DNA from 2 places in the Cryptosporangium arvum DSM 44712 genome. Region 1 is predicted to be linked to the other one. Evidence: riboswitches for the same ligand, from Rfam matches in the RefSeq annotation. Region 1 holds a riboswitch; the other holds the start of a gene.

The links. Region 1 has a riboswitch for thiamine pyrophosphate ahead of thiC (phosphomethylpyrimidine synthase ThiC). Riboswitches for the same ligand answer to the same signal wherever they lie in the genome.
Region 2: linked by a shared signal. The riboswitch ahead of CRYAR_RS00530 (thiamine ABC transporter substrate-binding protein) and the one ahead of thiC (phosphomethylpyrimidine synthase ThiC) in region 1 are both predicted to bind thiamine pyrophosphate.

What each region holds. Positions count from the first base shown of each region.
Region 1 is NZ_KK073874.1:1,257,446-1,260,848, reverse strand. Features, by position in the region: gene thiD (bifunctional hydroxymethylpyrimidine kinase/phosphomethylpyrimidine kinase) at 1-378, opposite strand, end outside; gene thiC (phosphomethylpyrimidine synthase ThiC) at 375-1,931, opposite strand; TPP riboswitch at 1,922-2,046, opposite strand; gene CRYAR_RS05775 (MFS transporter) at 2,146-3,294, opposite strand; gene CRYAR_RS05770 (YqjF family protein) at 3,351-3,403, shown strand, end outside.
Region 2 is NZ_KK073874.1:112,256-115,658, forward strand. Features, by position in the region: gene CRYAR_RS00520 (GTPase) at 1-157, opposite strand, end outside; gene CRYAR_RS00525 (GTPase family protein) at 154-1,845, opposite strand; TPP riboswitch at 1,928-2,041, shown strand; gene CRYAR_RS00530 (thiamine ABC transporter substrate-binding protein) at 2,089-3,144, shown strand; gene CRYAR_RS00535 (ABC transporter permease) at 3,120-3,403, shown strand, end outside.

The sequences.
Region 1 (3,403 bases):
CGCGTCGGCACGCAACAGCGGATCACCGTGCATCGACGCGCACACCGGGTCGAGCACCAGCGGGATCGACCCGCCGCGCCCGATCCCGTGCCGCCGGAACGCCGCCCCGATCGCCTCGATGATCGGTGCCGACGCGAGCATGCCGGTCTTCACCGCGCCCGGCCGCATGTCCTCGACGACCACCCGGATCTGGTCGGCGACGAACGTCGGCGGGATCTCGTGGACGCCGGTAACGCCGACCGTGTTCTGCACGGTCACCGCCGTCACCGCGGTGGTGCCGTGCACCCCGAACGCCGCGAACGTATGCAGGTCGGCCTGCAGCCCCGCACCACCGCCGGAGTCCGACCCGGCCACGGTGAGCGCCACCACCGGGTTCACGGCTGGGCCACCGGCAGATAGATCCGGTTACCCGCCGCCCGGAACTCCGCCGACTTCTCGGCCATGCCCGGAGCGGCGCGCAGATCGTGGCTGATGCGCATGCTGCAGAACTTCGGCCCGCACATCGAGCAGAAATGCGCGGTCTTCGCCGGGGCGGCCGGCAGCGTCTCGTCGTGGAACGACTGGGCGGTCTCCGGGTCGAGGGCCAGCGCGAACTGGTCGGCCCACCGGAACTCGAACCGCGCGTCGGAGAGCTGATCGTCGTGCGCCTGCGCCCCCGGGTGTCCCTTCGCGACGTCCGCCGCGTGCGCGGCGATCTTGTACGCGATCACCCCGGCTTTGACGTCGTCGCGGTCGGGCAGCCCCAGGTGTTCCTTCGGGGTGACGTAACAGAGCATCGCGGTGCCGTGCCACGCGATCATCGCGGCCCCGATCGCCGACGTGATGTGGTCGTAGCCCGGCGCCACGTCGGTGGCCAGCGGTCCGAGCGTGTAGAACGGCGCGTCGTCGCACCATTCCTGCTGCAACCGCACGTTCTCAGCGATCTTGTCCATCGGGACGTGTCCCGGCCCCTCGATCATGGTCTGCACACCATGGTCTTTCGCGACCTTCGTGAGCTCGCCGAGCGTGCGGAGCTCGGCCAGCTGGGCGTCGTCGTTGGCGTCGTGCACCGAACCCGGCCGCAGCCCGTCACCCAGCGAGAACGTCACGTCGTACGTCCGCAGGACCTCGCACAGCTCGGCGAAGTTCGTGTACAGGAAGTTCTCCTGGTGATGCGCCAGGCACCACGCCGCGAGGATCGACCCGCCGCGCGACACGATCCCCGTCTTCCGGCCGACGGTGAGCGGGATGTACGCCATCCGCACCCCGGCGTGCACGGTCATGTAGTCGACGCCCTGCTCGCACTGCTCGACCACCACGTCCCGGTAGATCTCCCAGGTCAACGCGGTCGGGTCGCCGTTCACCCGCTCCAGGGCCTGGTAGATCGGCACGGTTCCGATCGGCACCGGGGAGTTGCGCAGGATCCACTCGCGAGTCTCGTGGATGCGCGGGCCGGTGGAGAGATCCATGACGGTGTCGGCGCCCCACCGGGTCGCCCACACCATCTTCTCGACCTCCTCGGCCGGCGACGACGTCACCGCCGACGTGCCGATGTTCGCGTTGACCTTCACCAGGAACCGTTTACCGATGATCATCGGCTCGGCCTCGGGGTGGTTCACGTTCGCGGGAATCACCGCGCGCCCGGCCGCGATCTCGTCACGCACCAGCTCGGCGGGGAGGTTCTCGCGGGCGGCGACGTACGCCATCTCGGTGGTGACCTCGCCCGCCCGCGCGGCCAGCAGCTGCGTGGGATGGGTGCGGGTCCGGTCGCGTTTCGGCAGGCCGTTCCCCAGGTCGGGACGGAAGTCGGTCTCGGTGTAGGGGCCGGAGGTGTCGTAGCGTTCGACGACCTGGCCGTTCGTGAGTTCGATCTCGCGAACCGGGACACGCAGCGCGCCCCGGTACGCCTTGCGGCTACCCGGAAGGGGACCGGTGGACACAACATTGCTCATGAAGAGCTCCCTACGCCGGCATTACCCGGTCAGGTTCGAGCGGTCGGCGGCACCGTCCTTCTCGGACAGCCGCCCTCTCAGCCCGCTTCCGGCGCGAGCTCCCGCGTACAGTGACGCGGCCACCATAACGCCGCGTCCCCGCGAACTGGAACAGGCACGAGCCGTTGCATTCTGCCCACTCCGGAGCTATCACGCGCCCGCGTACGAAGCGGGCCTAGCCGCGCAGTTGGAGGGTGGGGACCGTGGCTACGGCCAGGGCGGCGGCGATCGCGGCCGAGGCGAACGCGACCGGGTAGCCGGCGTGGGTGACCACCGCGCCCAGGACCGGGGCGGTCAGCGCGGCCACGCCGTTCTGGCCGGTGTTGTGGATACCGAGCGCGCGGCCCGCCCACCCCGGCCCGGCGTATTCGGCCACCGCCGTGAACGACAGACCGTTCGTCGACACCGACACGACCGCCGCCACCACCAGCGCCACGACGGCGACACCCGGAGCCCCGACGGCTCCGGCGAGGGCGAGCAGCGCCAACACCCCTGCGGTCACCCCGGCCAGGATGCGCATCGGACCGGTGCGTGAACCGGCCCGATCCGACCACCACCCCGCCCCCAGCCGCGCCGCGGCTCCCCCGAATGCGGCCACGGCGAGCAACCGGCCCGCCGTCGCCGCGTCCCACCGGGCCGAGTCGACCAGGAACACCAGCCCGAACGTCGCGACCGCGAACTGCGGAAACACCAGCAGCGCCCCGGCGCCGTGCAGCCGCAACAGCACCGGCGTGCGGTACGGGCTCCCGCTCGGCCCCGCGGCCACCCCCGCCGAGCGCGCCGGGTCACGCACCACGACCGCGACCAGGGCCGCGGCGCCGAGACACCCGGCCGCCAGGAACGTGAACGCCCCGGCCCGGCTGAGCACCGGGATCGCGACGGCCGCCACCGCGACGCCCAGCGGCTGGGCCATCTGCCGGATCCCCATCGCGAGCCCTCGCTCGGCCGGGGAGAACCAGCCGAGGATCAACCGTCCGCTCGCCGCGTTCACCGAGCCCGCCGCGGCCCCGGCCACGACCAGGCAGGCGCCCAGCGCGACCGGCCCCGAGACGGCCGGCGCCCCCAGCAGCACCAGCCCCGCACCGCCGAGCCCGAGCGCGATGACACCGCGCTCGCCGTACCGGTCGGCCAGCGCGCCCCAGCCCACGAGCGTCGCCAGCAGGCCGAACGTCGGGCACGCCACCAGCACGGCGGCGTGCGTCAGCGACAGGCCGTCGGCGCGGAGGCGCGGGAGGAGGTACGGCAACCCGTAGAGGAACGCGCACCCGGCCGTCATCCCGGCCACGCCCGCCGCCAACACCACCCAACGCCGACTCGATTCCATATTTCGAGACTAACGTCTCGAATATTGAGACGAGGAGCAGGTGGCACACTGGGGACATGGACGTCGAAGCCGTGACGCTCACGACCCCCCGGGTGATTCGGCGAGCGAT
Region 2 (3,403 bases), 1.1 Mb from region 1:
CCAGCCGCAGCCGCTCGGCGGCCTTGCCCGACAACGCGCCCGCGGTCGCCAGCACCGCCGGATCGAGCCGGTCGGCGCCGAGCTCCACCACCCGGTCGAGTGCGCTCAGCCGACGGCTCAGCCCCGATTCGTCGGTAGCCCGTGCCAGCAGCGTCATCGCACCAGCCCCGGCTGCCGCAGGTACGAACGCAGCGCGGACTCGAACTCGGCCAGCGCGGAGCGCAGTGCCGTCACCTGGTCGGTGGCGGGTGCGACGGCGTCCACGAGCGCGTCGAACCGCTGCCGTTCGTCGGTGAGCAACTTCTCGACGGTGTCCAGCAGGTCGTCGCGGGCTCGGGCCGCGAGCGTGCGCACGGCGGCGTCGCCGAAGATCGCCTCCAGCACCTTCTGGCTGACCGCCGACGTCCCGCCCGCGACCACCACCTCGAGCCCTGACAGACCGGCGGTCTGGGCGAAGACCGCGAGCATCAGCACCAGCCCGGCGCCGTTGACACCGAACGACGTCAGCCGCGCGACGCTCCGCCGGTGGCCGCCCTCCTCGCGGACCAGGTCGAGCACGCGTTCCTGCCAGGCCCGGATCTCGTGCTCCAGCCGGGGGCCGAACTCGGCCGACGAGCGGTGCAAGCCGTCGGTGAGCAGCGCGCGCCCGGCCGGGCGGGACCGCCACAGTTCCGTGGTCTGCTCGGCGGCCTGGTCCGACGCGGCCCGCACCAGCGCGTGCAGGTTGCTCTCGACCGCGTGCCCGACCGCTTCGGCCGCGGGCGGCCGGCCGGTGAAGAACGACGTGACGCGGTCACGCAGCTGGCCGATCCGTGCCTCGAGGTTCCGCGTGAACTGGCCGGTGCCGACGAACTCCTGCCAGCGGGCCAGCACCTCGCCGCGGAGCACGGTGCCGCTGCGGACGCCGTCGTCGACGCCGGTGAGCGCGGTCCGGTACCGCTCGAGCGCGGTACCGCGCAGCTCGGCGGCGGCGCGGACCTGGTCGTCGAGGTGGTCGGCCAGGCCGGTGACACGATCGTGCAGGCTGGAGAGCGCCCCGGTGAGCGTCGTGCGGATCACCTGGTCCCGGGCTCCGGCGTCGGCGGCCAGCCCGTCGAGCCAGGTGCGCATCGGTGCGATCGCCTGGTCGGGGATGCGTTTCCCGGTCAGCTCGACCTCCGGGATCGCGAACAGCGCCGCCTCGCCGAGACGTTCCTCGGCCAGCATCGAGCGGAGGTGGTCGCTGATCTCGCCGATGCCCTCCGGCGGGACGCGGTTGAGCACGACCGCGAGTGCGATCGTGCGCTGGGCCGCGGTGTGCAGCAGGTCCCAGGGGACGGCGTCGGCGTAGCGCGCCGCAGTGGTGACGAAGATCCACAGGTCGGCGGCGGCGAGGAGCTGCCCGGCCAGGTCGCGGTTCTCGGCCACGACCGAGTCGATGTCGGGGGGATCCAGCAGCGCGAGCCCCGGTGGCACCGACGGGTGGGGCACCAGCCGGAGGGAGTTCACGGCCTCGGGGCCGGTCGTCCGGGACAGCCCCGGAAGGATCCGGTCGGTTTCGAACCAGCTGACGTCGTCCGGATTGCACACCAGGACCGGGGCGCGCGTGGTGGGCCGTAGCCAGCCCGCCTTCGTCACCTCCGCCCCGACCAGCGTGTTGACGAGCGTCGACTTGCCGGCGCCGGTGGACCCCCCGACCGCCACCAGCATCGGGGCGTCCAGCTGGCGCAACCTCGGTAGCAGGTAGTCGTCGACCTGACCGACGAACTCCGACCGCGACCGGCGCGCGGCCTCGGCGTCGGTCACCGCCAGATCGAGTCGGACCGCGGTCACCGACGTGCGCAGCGCTTCGAGCGCTTCAGCCAACCGCGGACCATCCATGTCCGAGGTAGTGACCGCTCCGCGACCGGCTCAACCACAGCGGGCTACGCTTGTCGACGCGGACGCCAGTCGTCCGTCGGGGAGCTCGGGCAGCCGGGCTGAGAGGGTGGCCACCGCGTCACCGACCCGTCGAACCTGCTCTGGGTAATGCCAGCGGAGGGAGAACCGGCGGCTCGCCGGACCACGCCCGAAGGCTCATTCCCGGTGCTCGAGTCCGGAGGTAACCGGATGCGTGCCCCTCGTTTACTGGCTGCTGTCCTGTTGACCGCCGCCGTCGCAGCCTGTTCGTCGTCGTCCGACAAGGCGGCCACCGACTCGAAGACGGTCACTCTCGTCACCCACGAGTCGTTCGCGGTCAGCGACGAAGTCCTGGCCGCGTTCCAGAAGCAGAGCGGCCTCACGGTCAAGATCCTGCGCAGCGGCGACGCCGGCGCGGTCGTCAACAAAGCCGTGCTCAGCAAGGGCAACCCGCAGGGCGACGTGCTGTTCGGCGTCGACAACACGTTCCTGTCGCGGGCCGTGGGCGCTGGCGTGTTCGCGCCCTACGAGCCGGCCGGTGTCGGCAACGTTCCCACCGCGCTGCAGCAGGGCACCGACGGGAAGGCGAGCGCCGTCGACTACGGCGACGTGTGCGTCAACTACGACAAGGCGTGGTTCACGAAGAAGGGCGTGCAGCCGCCGGCGAGCTACGCCGACCTGATCAAACCCGAGTACAAGAACCTGCTGGTCGTGGAGAACCCGGCGACGTCGTCGCCCGGGCTGGCGTTCGTGCTCGGCAGCATCGCGGTGCAGGGTGAGAGCGGCTGGAAGTCGTACTGGGAGAAGCTCAAGGCCAACGGGGCCCTGGTCGTCGACGGCTGGGAGGAGGCCTACCAGCAGCGCTTCACGGTCGGCTCGCAGGGCAAGGGCGACCGGCCGCTCGTCGTCTCGTACGCGTCCAGCCCGCCGGCCGAGGTCGTCTACGCGGAGAAGAAGCCGAAGGACGCGCCGTCCGGTGTGGTCACCGACACCTGCTTCCGTCAGGTCGAGTACGCGGGCCTGCTCGACGGTGCGGCCAACCCGACCGGTGGCAAGAAGCTGCTCGACTTCCTGCTGTCCCCGGCGTTCCAGAAGGACGTGCCGCTGCAGATGTTCGTGTGGCCTTCGGTGACCGGTACACCGCTGCCGGCCGAGTTCACCAAGTACGCGGCGCTCCCGACCAAGCCGCTGACGCTCCCCGCCGACCAGATCACGAAGAACCGTGAGCCGTGGATCGACGAGTGGACGCAGACGGTGCTCCGCTGAGAACCCGCCTCCTCGCCCTCGTCCCGCTGGCGTTCCTCGGGATCTTCTTCGTCTACCCGGTCGGAACGCTGGTGGCGATCGGCCTGGGGTTCGGGGACCCGATCCCCGGGGTGCCGCGCGGCAGCCTCGGCGACGTCCGCGGGGTGCTGTGGTTCACGGTCTGGCAGGCCGTGGCCTCGACCGTGCTGACGCTCGTCGTGGCCATGCCGGGCGCGGCCGTGCTGGCCCGGTTCCGGCTCCCGGGCAGCGCTCTGATCCG